Regions from separate parts of the Oceanobacillus sp. HCA-5259 genome, predicted to be linked through region 3. Evidence: riboswitches for the same ligand, from Rfam matches in the RefSeq annotation. Region 3 holds a riboswitch; each other region holds the start of a gene.
What was found. A riboswitch is a leader RNA that binds a small molecule or an ion and turns the genes downstream of it on or off. The one in region 3 is predicted to bind S-adenosylmethionine.
Positions count from the first base shown of each region.

Region 1: linked by a shared signal. The riboswitch ahead of WKU33_RS09815 (homocysteine S-methyltransferase family protein) and the one ahead of WKU33_RS15690 (aliphatic sulfonate ABC transporter substrate-binding protein) in region 3 are both predicted to bind S-adenosylmethionine.
Region 2: linked by a shared signal. The riboswitch ahead of WKU33_RS01060 (O-acetylhomoserine aminocarboxypropyltransferase/cysteine synthase family protein) and the one ahead of WKU33_RS15690 (aliphatic sulfonate ABC transporter substrate-binding protein) in region 3 are both predicted to bind S-adenosylmethionine.

Region 1 covers NZ_JBBKBV010000014.1:34,978-41,296, reverse strand. Annotated here, with positions in the region: gene WKU33_RS09830 (ABC transporter permease) at 1-937, shown strand, start outside; gene WKU33_RS09825 (ABC transporter ATP-binding protein) at 953-1,624, shown strand; gene WKU33_RS09820 (PASTA domain-containing protein) at 1,617-3,131, shown strand; gene WKU33_RS09815 (homocysteine S-methyltransferase family protein) at 3,368-4,426, opposite strand; SAM riboswitch class I at 4,514-4,615, opposite strand; gene WKU33_RS09805 (GNAT family N-acetyltransferase) at 5,112-5,609, shown strand; gene WKU33_RS09800 (GntR family transcriptional regulator) at 5,740-6,117, shown strand; gene WKU33_RS09795 (ABC transporter ATP-binding protein) at 6,107-6,319, shown strand, end outside.
Region 2 covers NZ_JBBKBV010000001.1:234,250-240,568, reverse strand. Annotated here, with positions in the region: gene megL (methionine gamma-lyase) at 1-1,045, opposite strand, end outside; gene rarD (EamA family transporter RarD) at 1,313-2,218, shown strand; SAM riboswitch class I at 2,499-2,616, shown strand; gene WKU33_RS01060 (O-acetylhomoserine aminocarboxypropyltransferase/cysteine synthase family protein) at 2,737-4,446, shown strand; gene WKU33_RS01055 (SGNH/GDSL hydrolase family protein) at 4,617-5,501, shown strand; gene WKU33_RS01050 (YpmS family protein) at 5,506-6,144, shown strand; gene WKU33_RS01045 (catalase) at 6,315-6,319, shown strand, end outside.
Region 3 covers NZ_JBBKBV010000036.1:21,380-27,698, forward strand. Annotated here, with positions in the region: gene WKU33_RS15670 (carboxymuconolactone decarboxylase family protein) at 1-136, opposite strand, end outside; gene acsA (acetate--CoA ligase) at 193-1,896, opposite strand; gene WKU33_RS15680 (ABC transporter ATP-binding protein) at 1,912-2,613, opposite strand; gene WKU33_RS15685 (ABC transporter permease) at 2,627-3,469, opposite strand; gene WKU33_RS15690 (aliphatic sulfonate ABC transporter substrate-binding protein) at 3,486-4,469, opposite strand; SAM riboswitch class I at 4,636-4,747, opposite strand; gene WKU33_RS15695 (AI-2E family transporter) at 5,011-6,033, shown strand; partial or broken gene rpsI (30S ribosomal protein S9) at 6,291-6,319, shown strand, end outside.

The DNA.
Region 1 (6,319 bases), on a different contig from region 3:
ATTAAATAATCTGCATGTGGGCGATACCTTTACGTTATCCAATATGGTCTTTACTTATGATGATGAGACCGGTGAAGAGGAAATAGTTACTTCCCGTGATGTAGTATTGGAAGTAATCGGCCTATTTGAATCTCAAACACTGAAGGAAGATGCAGGGGAAGATTCAGAAGATGGAATGTTCGATTTCATGGATATGGATTACCAAAATACAATCTACGTCCCAAATGAGATTGTCCGTAGTGAAACCGAATATTATTGGGAAGAGCTATTGAAGTCAGATGAAGAATTTGCGGAGATGATGGAGGCGGAAGGGGAAGATAGTTCCTTTGAATATTACACTCCAATGTTCGTCTTAAATAATCCGGAAGATAGTGAAGCATTTGAAGAAGAGGTAGCTCCATTACTGCCGAAGCTTTATACAGTAGTCAGTGCTACGGATCAGTATGATAGTATTGCCGGTCCGGTAGAGTCGATGTCGAAACTAGCAAAATATGTACTAGCGGCTGCCGTCATTGCAACGGTGCTGATTATTGGTTTAGTAGTTCTACTATTCTTGAGAGACCGGAAACGTGAACTAGGAATCTATTTATCTTTAGGGGAACGACGGGGTCGCGTTGTCGGGCAAATACTGATCGAAGTAATGGTTGTTGCTTTAATTGGGATTACGCTATCCCTATTCAGCGGTAACTTCATAGCCGGACAGGTATCCGATACGATGATGAAAGCTGATCATAATACATCTCAAGATGAAATGATGTATTTTAGTGAAATCCAGACGAATCTAACAACAGAAGATGTCTTGGATTCATATGAGGTAAGCCTTAATTCAAGCTATATTCTTATCTTCTATGGAATTGGACTGTTAACGATTTTAATTTCAACGGTTATTCCGCTTGTTTATATTTTACGGTTGAATCCAAAGAAAATACTGATGTAATGGAGGGGTGAAATGATGATATTAGAAGCGAAAGATTTAAATTATTATTATCAAGATGGTGACAAGCGTCGTTATATATTGAAAGACACATCTGTTTCTTTTGAAAAGGGGAAGTTCTACACGATTTTAGGGCAATCCGGTTCAGGGAAAACGACTCTTTTATCCCTACTCAGTGCTTTGGATTCACCGCATGGCGGGACCGTTTTGTTTAATGATGAAGATATTAAGAAAATAGGCTATGAAAAGTATCGCCGTAATAATGTCGGTATTATTTTTCAAAGCTATAATTTAATCCCGACCTTCACTGCGGTGGAAAATGTGTTGATTCCGATGTCAATTACAGAAAATGACATTCCGGAAGATGTAAAAACAGTTGCATATAATTTACTAGATTATATCGGGATTGTACAAAGTAAAGCCGATCGTCCGGTTAACAAGCTTTCCGGGGGAGAGCAGCAACGTGTGGCGATTGCCCGCGCGCTGGCGACGAACGTAGAGTTGATTCTTGCCGATGAACCGACGGGGAACTTGGATGAAGAGATGGAGCAGGAAATCATTGATATCTTTAAGAAAATGGCACACGAACATGATAAATGTGTCGTTGTCGTAACGCACTCCAATGAAATTGCAGTGCAATCGGATCAGGCTTACTTGCTAAGGAAAGGTGTACTATCTTCTTATGAGTGATTTTTTATCAAAATTTAATAAAGATAAGTATCAAGATATGCTGAATGAGCAAGAGGAAGATAAAGATAAACAAGTAAAAGAGGAGCAAGATAGGCAAACAGAGAATCAAGAAGAAACAGAGTTGCCGGAAAAACGAGAAAACCAGGAAAACCAAGAAAACCAAGCGCCTGCTTCGGAAATAGAAGATAACAAATCTGAACTTGAGACCGATCCTCCGCGGGCGCCTTCCCCTACACGGAACAGCCGACAGCGGGATGCCGAAGAAGAAGTGGAAATTGATCTGGACTACCGAAGAAAAAAGAGACGTCGGATGTGGCTGATTATTTCAGGATCCGTTTTAGCTTGTGGTTTGATTTTCTTCATCTATTATCTGCTTGTCCATGTGAAGGTTGAAGACTTTGTAGGAGAGTCTGTATCCGTGGCCCGGGAATGGGCAGGTGAGAATGATGTCGAAATTGAATTAAACCAGGAGTATAATATGGAATATGATGCCAATCAGGTTTTTGAGCAAAGTGTAGCTGCTGGGGATAAAATACGGAAAGGGAAGACTCTAGAGTTAACGAGCAGCTTGGGACCAGATCCAGAAGAGGTTATACCGCTCCCAGACTTTTCGGAAATGAGCCAGGAGGAAGCACGGAATTGGATTGACGAAAATAAAGCGGAAAACCTGCAATTGGTTACAGAGTATAGTGATGACCTTGAAGAAGGGGAATATATTAAGACTACGATCCGGGATAGTGGGGTCGATGAGGCGGAATATCAACGTAAACACAGTGCAGCCGTCTATTATTCAAAAGGAAAGGAAGTTTTTGAAAAGAATATAACGGTACCTGACTTTACAGGAAAGCCCAAAGAAGAAGTGGAAAAGTGGGCAGAAACGAATGAAATTGACATGACTTATGAAGAAGCTGACTCTGACAGTATCGAGCCAGAACATATTATTAGTCAAAGTGAAGCTGCAGATGAAAAGGTAGCAAAACGAGATAAGATGAAAGTGAAGGTATCTGTAGGTAAAGCTACGGTCGTTCCAAACTTTTGGGGACTGACTGCGGAGGAAGCAGTTAGCAATTACCCGGATTTAGATGTGACGGTAAAAGAGAGATACAATACAGACATACCTTATGGAAGATTCATTTCCCAATCCGTTGAGGCGGAAACCAAATTAACGGACCAAGATGATAAGGGTGTTACTGTTACGTATTCATTAGGTAAGCCGTATTTAGCTGATTTCCGTGGTCAAATGGAAGGAGATCTGCCACGGTTATTCTTTGATGAATATCAATCAAAAGGCGCTGATATTAAGTATATAGTCAAGTATGTCTATTCTCCAGAAGTAAAGGGAACAGTGGTGAATATGAGTAAATTCAATGAATTCGTACCAATGACGTATACCGTTGAAATCAGTATTAGTAATAATGCCTCCGCACCACCTAATCCGCCAGACTTTTTTGATGATGAACCGGAGGCCCCTGTAGTCGATGAAGATATTGAAGTGGACGAAGAATAAATATAATCATCATGTTTAAAAGCACTACGAAATTTAAAATGAGGAGAGAGCTTACCCTACCCGAAAGAAATGTGCTGGCTGTAGCAAATACATTTCGGTATGGTAAGCTTTTTTATTTAAATCGATTGATTGTTAACTTGTTTCATTTCTTATTATCTTCTGTACAGTGATGTAGAGCATTTTTATGAATTTAACAGTGCTAAAGTTGGGTTACTCATTAAAAAACAGTCATCTTATTATGCCTTTGTACGATATTCCGTGTTGTGCTTTTTAAGTGTTTCATCATTACCAAATAAAAAGTGTTTCTCCATGTTCGGGGAGAATTTTGAATTTATTGTTTCAACTCCGACAGCTTCTGCAACTTCTCTTAGCATTGCAGGTGAAGCACCGCAACATAAGCCGATATAATTAATACCAATTTCTTTTGCCTCTTTTGCCTCTTTTGCCCATTCCGCTAATTCGAAACGATTATGGTAAAGCGGATCAAGTGCAGTCGGGAAAGTTGTTTCCGTAGGCAATGTGCAATTGCATCCGGCATCAGGCAAATTAAAGAATGTCGGATTTTCTTCCGTTGTCCGATATGGAAGTGGTAGAGCGCCCACATAGCCATCTACATTTTTTCGGATGTCCACTAAGTATGAATGCATTGTATCAGGTCCGCGGAAGCAGTTCAGACCAACTACTAATGCCCCCTTTTCAGAAAGGATTTTACATGATTCATCTGCCGTATATCCATCTCTTAAAATGTTCTCCGCAAATAAGGCTAACGTAATCACTGCAGGTAAACCTTGTTTTTGAATTTCTTCCAAGGCGATTAATGCTTCTTCATGATAATAAAATGTTTCACCAACAATGTAGTCAACGCCCTCTTCCTTACACCATTTCACCATTTCTGCAAAAATACTTCTCACTTCTTCCTTGGAAGCTGGATTATTTGGATCAAAAATATTTGTATTCGAAATATTTCCCGCAACAAGTGCTTCCTCTGTCGGGTGTTCCTTGGCTACTTCTTTTGCCAACCGAATTGCACTCCGATTTAGCGGCTCTAATAAATCTTCTTTACCAATAATGCGAAGCTTCTCTCGATGACCATTATACGTAAACGCTAAGATCACATCAGATCCAGCATTCATAAAATCTCTATAGGTTTGTTTAAGTGCTTCTGGGTTTTCTAGTGCCACTTCCGGTACAAATGACCCTGCTTGTAAATAACCCCTTCGTTCCAATTCAAACAAATACCCTTCTCCAACAATAACTGTTCCTTCTTTTAACCTTTGTTCTAGAGTACGTTTCATTTCTTCTCCTCCTGTTTTATATGTAATAAAATAATAAAAACCCCTTCTTAATATAAGAAGAGGTTTAAATCGCATTACTAGTTTCTCTTCTTATCTTCAAGCTTAACGCTACTGGAATTGGCACAGTGCTTCAAAAAGTCTGTTGCCGAGGTATCAAAGGGCCAGTCCCTCCACCTCTCTAGATAAGAAAATTACATATTTAATTTTGATAATTTTTACTCTACATAGGTTTCGTATAAATGTCAAGAGAAAATTTAATAATTATTTTAAAATTTAGTTAATGCTATTCGTGTTTTAAACCGACAATATCCGGTTCTAATTTTTCGGGTATTCGTTTTCAATTGTTATTATAATAATCTTATGAAGGAGGGAATAAGCGATGCTGAAAAATATGAATTGTTTCTGAGTGGCTCCCTTCATCAGATTATGAATTGGTTGAGGCTCCTGAAATGAAATTTCATTTACGGGGGATTTATTTGTTTATAGCGAAATTTGGATTGCTGTACAAAAGAAAAATTAACATGTAACAAAAAATGCCTTTAGTATTGGACTGGGTTGATCGCAATCCAGTCCTCTAACTGTTTAAGATTAATTCCATTAATAACTAGGAATTTAGTTTTGAAATATATGGTAAGATTAATTGAGTTAGAATAATTAATAAATATAGAATTAAGGGGAGAAAGTGATGATTATTAGAAAAGCTAGTACAACTGATGCAAAAAAATTAGCTAATCTTATAAAGGAAGTCGAAAAAAATTCAAAATATATGCTCTGGGAATCTGGTGAAAGAGAAGTTCAGGCAGAGAGCCAAGTGGAAATGATCAAAAGCATACAAGCAAGTGAAAATTCTACGATATTTGTAGCAGAAAAGGAGCAGGATTTAGTGGGTTATCTTTTTGCAATAGGTGGAAAGGCACGAAGAAATAAGCATTCCGTTTATATCGTTGTCGGCATATTACAAGCCAAGAGAGGACAAGGAATTGGTACAAAACTATTTTATCGGTTGGATCGTTGGGCACGGGATAGGAATATTCGAAGGTTGGAATTAACTGTGGTTACGAAGAATGATACAGCTCTTTCATTATATAGAAAAGCAGGGTTTGAAATAGAAGGGACCAAAAGGCATTCCTTGCTTATAGGTGATGAGTTCATGGATGAATATTATATGGCAAAATTATTATAGACAAGCTCGATTCTGCATATGTGGGATCGAGCCTTTTTAAGCTTAATTTTAGAAAATGGGATTGACATTTATCTGAAGGTGTTATATGGTTAATTACATAAGTAATTAACCAACTAAGGAATGAACTTAAATGAAGAAAAAACTAGATGACAGCAAGCCAATTTTCATGCAGATAAAGGATTTAATTGAGGATTCGATTATGGATGAATCCTATCAGACGGGGACCAGGGTACCATCAACGAATGAATTTGCTGCCTTTTATCAAATTAATCCTGCAACCGCTGGAAAAGGGATTAATGAGTTGGTCGGAGAAGGAATATTGGTTAAAAAGAGAGGGGTGGGCATGTTTGTTACCGAAACAGCAAAAGAGATTGTTATGGAGAAAAGGAAACAGACTTTTTATGACAATTACATGCTACCACTCAAAGAGGAAGCAAAAAAGCTTCAGATTAAAGATGAAGAACTTATAGAAATGCTGCAAAGGAAGGATGAAGGATATGAAGATTGAAGTGAATAATTTGAGTAAGAAGTATGGAGAAAAGTATGCATTAAATCATGTATCTTTTGCACTCGAGAAAAATAAAATCTACGGTCTGCTTGGGAGAAACGGTGCCGGGAAAACGACATTCATGAATATTCTTAGTGGCCAAATTATGCCATCGAGTGGAGAAATAAAAATTGCTGGTGAAAATCCATTCGATCAGCAAGAA
Region 2 (6,319 bases), on a different contig from region 3:
CTGGATGTTCAATCAATGTCTCCGCATCCCCGAGACTCACTGCAATTTTAATAAAATTCAAGCGGTTCATAAAGTGCTGGGCATCTTGTTTACTTCCTTTTATTTCAAAAGAAATCATTCCGCCACTCTTACGCATCTGCTTTGCTGCAATTTTTCCGTCACTTGATTCCGTATCGCCCGGAAAATATATCGAAGCAACTTTTGGATGCCCTTTTAACTTTTCAAAAATATTAGCTGCATTTTCACAGTGGCGGTCCATTCGAATGGGCAATGTTTTCAAGCCGCGGAGCAGCAACCACGCATCAAATGGTGACATTATTCCGCCAATGTCCTTACGTGCGGTGATTGCCAAATCATCAATAAAATCTGCTTTACCGACGACAAGACCAGCAATGACATCACCATGGCCTCCAATATATTTCGTAGCACTATGAAGAACGACGTCACAGCCTAAATCAAGCGGGCGCTGTAAATAAGGTGTAGAGAACGTATTGTCCACGACGACTGGAATACTATATTCTTTCGCAACTTTTGTTACAAGTTCCAAATCAATAAGCTTCATTGTGGGATTGATCGGTGTTTCAACATAAATCAATGCGGTTTCTGGTTTTATTTTAGCGTGGATTGCATCTTCTGAGTCAAGCAGGGAGAAGTCTGACGTGATATTGTATTTTTCCTTCATCAGTGTTAATAATCCGTACGTGCAGCCGTAAAGCCCAGCAGAGCATAGAACATGATCATTTGCCTTCGTTAAGTATAATAAAACCGCCGAAACAGCCGCCATACCTGAAGCAAAAGCAAGACCTTTCTCTCCATTTTCAAGCCTGGCAATCCGCTCCTCAAGGACACGAACGGTCGGATTTCTTAAACGCGAATAGACAAATCCCTCCTCTTCCCCGCTAAATCGTCTTTCGCCTTGTTCTGCCGTGTCAAAAACATAAGTGGATGTTTGAAATAGTGGAATGGACAGACTTCCGAGCATTTCCTTCTCATCATAACCCTCATGAATCACTGCAGTTTCAAACCTTTGATATTTCTTTGTCATATGCTTCCTCCCCTTTACTTCTCATTTCAAAATGAAGCAATATCTCTATAACTAGCATACAAGAAAAAACACTATTATGAAAGCGTTTTCCGAGGGAGTTGGGACACTTGGGGTCAGAGCATTTGTCCCAATGGGACAGCTACACTGACCCCAATGTCCCACCTACCAGCGGGACAAATGCACTGACCCCCCGTCCCGATTCTTGCGTAATTAGTCTTAATATTGTTTTTATACTTACAGAGGGGTTAGGATGGGGGATTGGTGACGATGGAATCGAGGGAAATGAAGTTAGGTACGTTATATACGTTTAGTGCATATTTGCTTTGGGGTTTCTTAACAATGTACTGGAAACTTCTCGATCATGTGAATCCAATGGAAACGCTCGCCCATCGAATTGTCTGGTCATTCATTTTCATGATTGCTTTACTGCTTACAATCAAACAATTCCGTTCGTTTCTCCATACGTGCCGAAATTTATTACGAAATCCAAAGGACCTACTAGCTATTGCAGCTGCTTCAATTCTTATCTCGACGAATTGGTTCTTATTCATTTGGGCAGTCGCGAATGGTTACGTCCTCCAAGCAAGCCTAGGCTATTATATTAATCCATTAATGAGCATTTTCTTAGGTATTGTCGTTTTAAGGGAACAAGTAACGATGCGACAAGGATTTGCCTTTCTTCTGTGTGCCATAAGTGTCCTTTATCTGAGCGTATCAAGCGGTGTCTTTCCCTGGGTCTCACTCGCCCTTGCAACAAGCTTTGCAATCTATGGGCTTCTAAAAAAGAAAATCAACATTAGCTCCACCCATGGCCTAACGATTGAAACGATGCTAGTTACACCAATTGCAGCGGGCTACCTTTTCCTGCTACCACGTCAAGCTTTCACTCTGTCCTCTGCTATATCCGGGACAAATCTTTTACTTATTGGCGCAGGGATCGCCACAGCAATTCCACTTTTATTATTTGCTAATGGAGCAAAAGCAATTCCGCTATCTATGGTAGGGATTTTACAATTCATTACACCGACGATCATGCTCTTCCTAGGAGTATTCGTCTATCATGAAGCTTTTTCAATAGAAAAATTTATCGCCTTTTTATTTATCTGGTTTGCATTAATTCTCTATTTAAGCTCGGTATATCATCACCCAGCGAAAAGACAGGCAAATACATAAGAATGGGGTCAGAGCACTTGTCCCAGTGGGACAGATACACTGACCCCAATGTTCCAGCGCCTGCGGGACAATTGCTCTGACCCCCATGTCCCAGACCAGCGGGACAAACGCTCTGACCCCATGTCCCGGTAACCCCATGTCCCGGTATCAATCTTTTTTAAAAAACCAACTAAAGGGGTTGACATTAGTCTGGATTAAACGTTATAATCATCTGTAAATTTATAAAAGATTTTTAAGTAGCGCAATTAACGCGCTTCTAGCAAATCTGAAGCAAGAAATCTTCTTATCAAGAGCGGCGGAGGGATTAGGCCCGATGAAGCCCGGCAACCTTGAAGTAAGCAATTTTACTTTTAATGGTGCTAAATCCTACAGATCTACCCGGATCTGGAAGATAAGAGGAGGATATGTATAGTAAACTATACGCCCCTCTTCTTAAGGAAGGGGGGCGTTTTAATTATTCCCCTCTCTCCAAAACATACCAAAGCTACATATTTTTCAAAACCAAGGAGGAATTATCAATGTCAGAATTCAACATTTTCAATTTAGAAACACAAGCTCTTCACTCTGGTCAGGAGGAAGCAGATCCAACATCACGGGCAAGAGCGGTTCCGATTTATGAAACAACTTCCTATGTTTTCCGGGATACGGAGCATGCACAAAATCTTTTCGGGCTCACAGAAGCAGGAAACATTTATACAAGAATCACCAACCCGACCGTCGGAGCTTTTGAACAACGGATTGCGGATCTTGAAGATGGTGTAGGAGCAGTGGCAACATCTTCTGGAATGGCTGCTATTACGCTCGCTATTCTAAACATCGCTGGAACCGGTGATGAAATCATTGCGGACAGCAATCTTTACGGTGGAACGTATAACCTGTTCCTAAACACCTTACCGAAATACGGAATCACATTTAAGCTAGTAGACGGAACAAACCCGGAGAATTTCCGTGCAGCAATCACGGATAAAACGAAAGCAATATTCGGGGAAACGATTACGAACCCAAGCTTGAACGTATTTGATATTGAAGCAGTTGCTGAAATCGCGCATGAAAATGGGCTTCCACTCATTATCGATAATACATTTGCAACCCCATTCATCACAAAACCAATTAGCTGGGGCGCAGATATTGTGATCCACTCGGCAACGAAATGGATTGGCGGTCATGGTTCAACTATCGGCGGTGTCGTTATTGACGGTGGACGCTTCAACTGGGATAACCCGCGTTTCCCTGAGTTCACAACACCGGACGATAGCTATAAAGGTTTAAAATACGCAGATGTAGGACCGGCTGCATATGCAACAAAATTACGTGTTCAACTTCTACGTGATATTGGTGCATCACTAAGTCCAAAGAGCGCATTCACTTTCATTCAAGGGCTAGAGTCTTTACAAGTACGTATTGATCGTCATTTGGAAAATACGAAAGAGGTCGTTAAGTACCTAAAGAACCACCCAGCTGTTGAATGGGTCAACTATCCAGGGCTTGAGGAGCACCCATCCTATGAATTGGGGAAAAAGTATTTAAACCGAGGCGCAGGATCTATAATTACATTTGGTATTAAAGGTGGCCGGGAAGCAGGACGTAAGTTGATCGATAACATTACCCTCTGGTCCCATGTGGCAAACGTTGGAGATTCGAAATCCCTTATTATTCATCCCGCTTCAACGACACACCAACAACTAAGTGCAGAGGACTTACAAAAGAGTGGTACGCCTGAAGAGCTTGTCCGGCTATCAATTGGTCTTGAGTCAACGAAAGATATCTTGAAAGACCTTGACCAAGCTATTGCAAAAGCAACTGGTGAAGCACCACAATTCACACCGACTGCGGATGACGCAGCTAACTGGTTGCTCCATTCGCCTTTCGATCGCTCCAATGGGTTGAGAAAGAAAACAATTGCAGTTACTGGTGTTGATGAAGCAACCGAGAAGAAGTTGCGTAACTACGGTTTTGAAGTTGTAGCGGTTGAGGAGCCAAAACAATTGAATGGCACTTCCGAAACACTTGATGCTCTTGTAGTAAATGCAGAAGAACTTCCGAAAGAAACAATCGAGCAACTTATAAATAAAGAAAGTAAAATTCTTTGGATTGAAAATAACATCGATGATGCAGCAGCAGAATATGCACAAGCAGCAGGCATTCACGTGATCGAAAGCAAGTCCATTGCGGATGAATTAGACCGTATCCGTGGCAGTAAAGCAGCAAAAGAAGCAATCGAAATATAACAATTTTTTTATTAAAGAAACGAATGCAAGGTGCGTTCGTTTCTTTTTTGTTCCTGTCTCCTCGTTTAACTTCAACTTTTTGTGCGTAGAATAATTGGGTAGATAGAGCATACTAGACAAATTAAATCCACGTTTTATACTGGTAGTAGACAGATTATAGGTGTGATACGATGAAAAAAATATTATTTATTCTTTTTGCAATCATTCTTTTAACAATAGGAATACTTTATTATATCGATGGTCAGCCCCCAGCATTAACCCAACCGTTGATCCCTGAGGAAAATGCAGAAGAATTGAAGGAAGAAATCGAACCCGAACAAGATGAACTGGAAGATAAGGAAGAAACTGAAGAAGAGGAAAACAGCTTTTCCGAACGATTATCCCATATTGTCCGAGAGACGATTGGCCGGATTTTCCAACGGGAAGTGAAAATTGTTGCGATTGGTGACTCGTTGACCCGTGGAGTTGGTGATGCAACAAATAGTGGCGGCTATGTCGGCATTTTAGAGCGTTCCATCAATCAAGAGGACGAGATTGCAACATTTGAAAACTTCGGTATTCCCGGAAATCGGACGGATCAGCTTTTAATCCGCTTGGGGCAACCTGAAATCATTGAAGCACTGGAAGAGGCAGATATTGTTCTCGTCACGATTGGCGCCAATGACATCATGCAAGTGGCAAAAGAAAATATTACGAACCTCGAAATGGATGACTTTATTGATGAACATAGCGATTATGAAGAGCGGCTTGAAGAGGTTCTTAAAAGGCTCTCTGATATTAATTCAAATGCCGATATTTACTTGCTTGGGATCTATAATCCTTTTGAAAAGTATTTCCAAGATATCGAGGAATTAAATCAGATTGTAAATACATGGAATGAGACAGGAAGCAGCTTGGCGAACGAAATAGATAATATTACTTTCATTCCGATTATCGATTTATTTGCAGGGAATGAAGACCCTATATTTGCCGATGATAATTTCCATCCGAATTATACGGGATATTATTTGATGGCAGAGCGTGTGTTAGACTATATTTCTAGAGAAGAAGGTTGACAGCATGGCGAGAACCGATAAGCACCGACAGAAGATCAATTGGAAAACAGGTTTTTTCTTGATTTTAGCATTGAATATTGCCGGCCTCCTGCTGCTTGTCAGTTTGATCTTTTGGCCGGCGGAAGATGTGGAATTACCTAGTGAATCAGCGGAGATCAAGCAGGAAAGCTCCCAATTCATTGTAAGGACATCAAAGCAAAATTTAAATAATCTAATTAACGCTTATATTGAACATCTAACTGAAAATACACGGCATAAGTACCGGATTGAATTGGAAGAAGATGTGCATCTGATTGGAGAACTGCCAGTGTTTTCAACGACGGTCCCCCTATCTATGCATTTTGAACCGGAAGTCGCCCAAAATGGGGATATTATTTTAAAACAAGAATCTATTTCACTTGGATTGCTGGAATTACCGAATCGGAGAATTATGCAATACTTGGCTAGATACTTACCAATGCCAGATTGGGTTACTGTCAATCCAAATGAAGAAGAGATTTATATTGCCATTTCCGACATGGATATTCGCAGTAACTTCGAACTAGCCGTCGAAACCATCGACCTGAAAGAAAACAACCTCGCCTTCCGCATCAGCGTCCCATACGAAACATTCGGCATCGAAAGCTGGAAAATGTTCCCCTGATCGGGACACGGGGTCAGAGCAGTTGTCCCTCCTTTTGAGCGGGACATGGGGTCAGAGCAAATGTCCCAGATATTTGGGACAAAAGCTCTGACCCCATGTCCCGTTTTGCATGAAATCTTCTTATCTGGGTAGGCTATTCATTGATAACTTTAGGAAATGAGGGACGAACAATGAG
Region 3 (6,319 bases):
CAGCCAATGCTGCCTTATCAAACTGCGCAAACGCTTTAAACGTATCTGGCGCCAGATCACCTAATTCACCAAGACGGTTGAAATATGATTTTTGGTACAATGCTTCCTGATTTGTAGCTACTGTTTCTTGACTCATGATAAGTTCCTCCTTGTTATTTTCATCTATTTAAATAAAATTACTTCTCAAATGAATTAAACTCCTACTTTTCCCAGCTCTTTCGCTTTTAACTCCCGGCGTAAAATTTTTCCGCTGATCGGTGTTTTCGGAAGCTCCTCCATAAATTCAATTTCTTTTGGTGCAGCATGTGCTGCAAGACCTTTACGGACGAATTGGCGCAATTCTTGTAGTAACGCTTCACTCGTCTCATAGCCACTCTTCAACACAATAAACGCCTTCACAATTTCTCCTCTGACCGCATCTGGCTTCCCGATAACACCAACTTCTGCGACTGCAGGATGTTCCATCAGCTTACTTTCCACTTCAAATGGACCGATTCGTTCACCGGAAGAATTAATCATATCGTCACTTCTCCCTTGGAAAAAGATATAACCATTATCATCCATCGTCGCCAAGTCACCTGACACATACCAGTTTTCAAACGGGAAGTACGTCTCATATTTCGCCGGGTCTTTCCAAACTTCGCGCATAATAGCAGGCCAATTTGCTTTCAGCGCTAAATGCCCTACTTCTCCAGGTAAAAGTTCTTTTCCATCCTCATCTAAGATCGCTGCTTCAATCCCTGGAAAAGGCTTGCCCATTGATCCTGGAACGATTCTTTCTGTCGGTAAATTGACAATAAGCTGTGCTCCCGTCTCTGTCATCCACCATGTATCATGGATACGTCTAGATAATGTTTTGATCCCCCAACGAATGACTTCTGGGTTTAATGGTTCACCGACACTTAAAATATGACGAATCTTAGATAAATCATAGTTTGTTAACTTCTCATCCCCTTTTGCCATCAACATTCTAAAAGCTGTCGGGGCACTATACCAAACCGTTACACCTGCTTTCTCTAAGACAGAATACCATTCATCCGCTTCAAATCTGCCACCATGAATGACAATCGTTGCCCGGTTTAAGAGCGGTGCAAATACCCCGTATACCGTTCCAGTCACCCAACCAGGATGAGCCGTACACCAGTAAACATCATCATCTTTTAAATCCAAAACCCATCTACCCGTGATGTATTGCTGGATCATTGCCCGGTGTGCATGGATAATACCTTTCGGGCGACCAGTCGAGCCACTCGTATAGTGAATATTAAGTCCGTGGTTTAAATCCACCCACTCGATAATGCCTTCTTCTGCTTGTGTCGCTCGTGCTTCAGCATAGAGAGAGATTTCATCACCTTCACATTGCTCGGGCTCTCCAGTAATCCAGACCGTCTGAAGGGAAGGCAACTCTTTCCGTGGAACACGCTTGATCAATTCCGGCGAAGCAATTAAGTAAGTACCTTCACAGTCCGCAATACGCTCTTTCACAGCATCTTCCATAAACGCTTCAAACAGTGGTCCGACAATCGCACCAAGCTTGATTACGGCAAGCATGGCGATATGACAATCAGGATGCTTTTCTAAAAAGACGAAGACGAAATCGCCTTTTTTTACCCCTTTATTTTTTAGAACCGTCGCCCAGAGATCCGATTGCTCTTTTAATTCACGGTAAGTCAATGTATTTTCTTCAGCTTCTCCGAAATAATGAAGTGCGATTTTTTCTCCATAACCATCAGCCACATGGCGATCCACACTCTCATATGCCATATTTACATTTCCAGTATCCGACCAACTAAAATGAGACTCGATTGCCTTCCAAGTGAAATCCTCCCTGACAGGCAGATCAGCTGCTATATTATAATTCCCTTCATATGAATCAATGACTTCTTCTTTCCCCATCGTTCGTTAGCCCCCTTATTCAATATGTAATACATCTAAAATTTCAGCTTTTTTTGCTGCTAAGTTTGAATTACCCCGGTCACGAGGCTTCGCTCCCACAACGGACAGCTCTCTTTCCAATGTCCCTGGCTGACCACCAAGAATCAATATCCGGTCACATAAGTACAATGCTTCATCAATATCATGTGTAACGATAATCATCGTTGTCGAGCGAATCTCTTGAATTTCTAACAATAAATCCTGCAATTGCATTTTGGTGAAAGCATCAAGTGCGCTAAATGGCTCGTCTAATAACAAAACACTAGGCTCTCCAATAAGTGCGCGGGCAATCGCCGTTCGTTGCTCCATTCCACCAGATAAATCTTTTGGAAAATGATTGCCAAATTCGGATAATCCGACTAGATTCAAATATTCCTGCACGTCAACACTTTTCGTATCTTTTACACCAAATAAGATATTTTCTTTCACGGTTAGCCAAGGCATTAATCTCGGTTCTTGGAAAATCATTCCGATTGGTTGCTCACCTAGACTCGCAAGCTCAATATCTCCCTTAAATCCTTCATCCAAACCAGATAACACCCGTAATAATGTACTTTTCCCACAACCACTCGTTCCCAGGATTCCAACCGTCTCGCCTTCCTGAATGGCAAATGATAGATTTTTAAATCCTGCCAGTCCGTTATTGAACGTTCTTGATGCGTTTTCTACTTTCAACATGATGATCCCTCCGTCAGAGCTGGTTTTGTAAGTTATCCTGCCATTTTAATGCACGGGCCTCTAATGTCTTCAATAGGAAATCCGTTGCTTTACCTAGTAGTGCGAATAATATAATGCTTGCAATGATCAGTTCAGGTGAATACGTATTTTGACCGACGACGAGCAAATATCCTAGTCCTTGGCTTGCTCCCATTAACTCGGAAGCAACAACGAACATCCAGCCTAATCCAACCCCGCTCCGTAACCCAACGAGGAAAGATGGGAGGGATGCTGGAAAAATAATGCGACGAACTGTTTGTAATGCTGTGAAATGGTGAATCTTCCCAACCTCAATTAACTTCCGGTCTACACCTTGAATTCCTGAAACGATATTCAAATAAATTGGGAAAAAGACACCAACTGCAATTAACATCACTTTAGAGGCCTCTCCAATTCCCATCCATAGGATAAATAGTGGCACCCACGCGAGCGACGGAATCGAACGAAACGCTTGGATTAATGGATCCATCAATTGTTCAAACCATTTAAAATAACCGACAACAGACCCGATGACAACTGCGGCAACCGTCCCAGCTAGAAAACCAACAGCCACACGATAGAAGGTGATCCCAACATGCCCCCAAAGTGTTCCTTCATTCGCTAGTTCAATGATTTTTTGTACAATTGTCGTTGGAGAGGGAAAGACATAAGCATCGAGCAAGCTGAAACGAACCGCCGCTTCCCAGATGATCAACAGAACAGCTGGGATAATGAGACCAAGCGCGAACCCCCTCACTTTCTTCCATTCTGAGTTGACCTTAATTGCTTTCTTTTCTTTTACTTCAAATATTTCATTTACCTCTGTTTTGACGGACATGCCTATTCCCCCTACTTCATTCGATTACATTTTTTGAATATTGTTCAACGATCAATTCTTCCACAAGTTCCTTAACATCAATATTTTCTTGAATGACACTTTCCGCTTGCAGTACTTCACCTGCTGCGTTAAGTGCTTCAATTTGCTTCTCTCCGGGAATCGGATCTGAAAAGTCATTCCGTTCCAAGCTCTTCTCAGCTATCTCTAAATCCATATCTGCTTCTCGTGCCAATATTTCCGCTGCCTCCTCTGGATTTTCGATGACCCATTCTCTCGCCTTTTCATAGACTTCAATTACTTTTTCTATAACCTCTGGATGCTGTTCTGCAAATTCGGATCGAACATTTAATGTTCCGTACGTATTTTTATCATGGTCCCGTAAAAATAAATTTGCTCCAGAATCTACTTCAACTTTTGCCATATGTGGATCTAACCCTGCCCATACATCGACTTGATCGGTTAAAAGAGCATTTGCACCATCAGCATGTTGTAAGTTCACAATTTCCAAATCCTGTGAGGAAAGTCCCGCTTCCTGCAACGAACGCAGCAAGAAAATGTACGGGTCTGTTCCTAATGTGGCAGCTACTTTCTTACCTTCCAGTTGTTCTACCGATTTAATGTCAGAATCAGCTGTTGCGACAAGTGCCGTCCATTCCGGCTTCGAATAAATATAAACGGACTCAATTGCCGATCCGTTTGATTTTGCAATTAATGCAGCTGCCCCAGCAGCCGAACCGAAATCTACACTACTCGAATTTAAAAACTCAAGTGCTTTATTACTCCCATGACTGAGCACCCATTCCACTTCTATCCCCTGCTCCTCAAACACTTCCTCCGCCCAACCAAATTCTTTCAATGCTAGACTTGTCGGGGAATAATATGCATAATCTAATACCACTTTATCTAATGTGTCCTTTCCTTCTCCCTGGGCAGAGTCACAAGCCGTTATAATGAGCGAGGCTCCAATCATTCCTGCGATAAAAGCAATCCACTTTCTCATGTCTAGTTCCTCCTAGGCTTATTTTTATATTGAATTTCAATTTAAGTTTTCCAAACTTTATTTTCCTTATAAGTATAGTCGGGTTTAAATGTGAACTTTCCACCTTTTCAAAGATTGCTTCATATAAAAAACCCCCTTCCTTAAGAAGAGGGTTTTAAAATTCCTCCTCTTATCTTTCAGATTCTTAAAAACTGTAGGATTTAGCACCTTTGCAGTTTGGCCAACTGCAGGTTGCCGGGTTTCGTCGGGCCTATTCCCTCCACCACTCTTAATAAGAGAGTATACATATGTAATTGTATTGAACAAATTATTTTAAAATTTAACCGATTGGAAACTATTCTAATCAAAAAGAATAAAATTGTCAACTTTTTTTTAAAGTTGTTTCAGCGGGACAGAGGGTCAGAGCATTTGTCCCAGGTTTAATATGATTGCAGAATTACTTAAGTTTTTATCTTGTATTTTTCCTGTTATAAGTGGATACTAAAGGATATAGGCAAAACTAGTTAACTTACTTCACATGGCATAAGAGAGGAAATATTATATGGAATCAATCGTCGACTTTTTTCGAAAAACCGGAGTAAAACGCATTATTATTTTTGGTTTAATCATTCTAATTCTTTACAGTGTAAGAAGTTTAATAAATATTATCCTCCTTACTTTTATTTTTTCATTTTTGATGAATGGGCTAGTTGAATTTACAATGAAACGGATCAAATTTAACCGATCGATTCTCGTGTTATTGCTATACTCCGTAATCGTCAGTTTATTAACAGTAGGAGCAGTAAAATACTTACCAATTATAACGATGGAAATCAGTCAAGTCATTGGGCAGATTTCAAATTTCTCCATCCAATCGTATAATAATCCAGTTTTTAGTTTTATAGAACCGATTATTTCAAGCGCTCAAATTACAAGCTACATAGAAAACGGCTTTTCATTTCTCTTAAAGTCGATTACAGATATTAGCACGGTAAGTGTACAGGTTTTAATCTCGTTAATACTTAGCTTATTCTTCCTGCTCGAAAAACCCCGCCTACTTGCATTTACGAGTAAGTTCAAAAAAAGTAAAGTTGCGCCATTTTACCTGGAGATCGAGTACTTCGGCAGTAAGTTTTCACGCACCTTTGGCAAAGTAATTGAAGCACAATTTATGATTGCCCTGATTAATACATTTCTTACGGTCATTGTATTAATCATTCTTGGATTCCCACAGATCTTTGGATTAGCGATTATGGTCTTTTTCTTAGGGCTTATCCCTGTTGCAGGTGTAATCATTTCACTTATCCCGCTATCTCTCATCGCCTATACAATCGGGGGCTTTTTAACCGTTATTTACTTGCTCATCGCAATTATGGTTATCCATGCAATTGAAGCGTATATTCTTAATCCGAAATTGATGTCTTCTAAAACAGACTTACCTGTATTTTATACATTTATTGTCTTGATCTTTTCCCAGCATTTCTTTGGTGTCTGGGGGTTAATTATCGGAATACCGGTGTTTGTATTCTTGCTGGATATATTGGATGTAACGAATATAGATACAAAAGAGCAAAAAACAACGTGAGGCTTTTATTAGACACACGTTGTTTTTTTATGTTTATTAATTTTGTAAGGAAGATTTTAACCGCTCTATTTTTTAGTATACATAATCCTTTTCTAAATGAATGATACAAAATTACAATAAATTCTAACTTTTTTGGAATAATTGGCTTCTGATACTTATTGTACAAAAGACTGAAGTTTAGAAAAGATGATAGAAATTAAACTCCTTATAGTTCATGCTAATAACTGCCTTTGTGTCAGTCATGAAAGCCTGTATATAAGGAACGTAAGAAATACGGTCTTAAGGG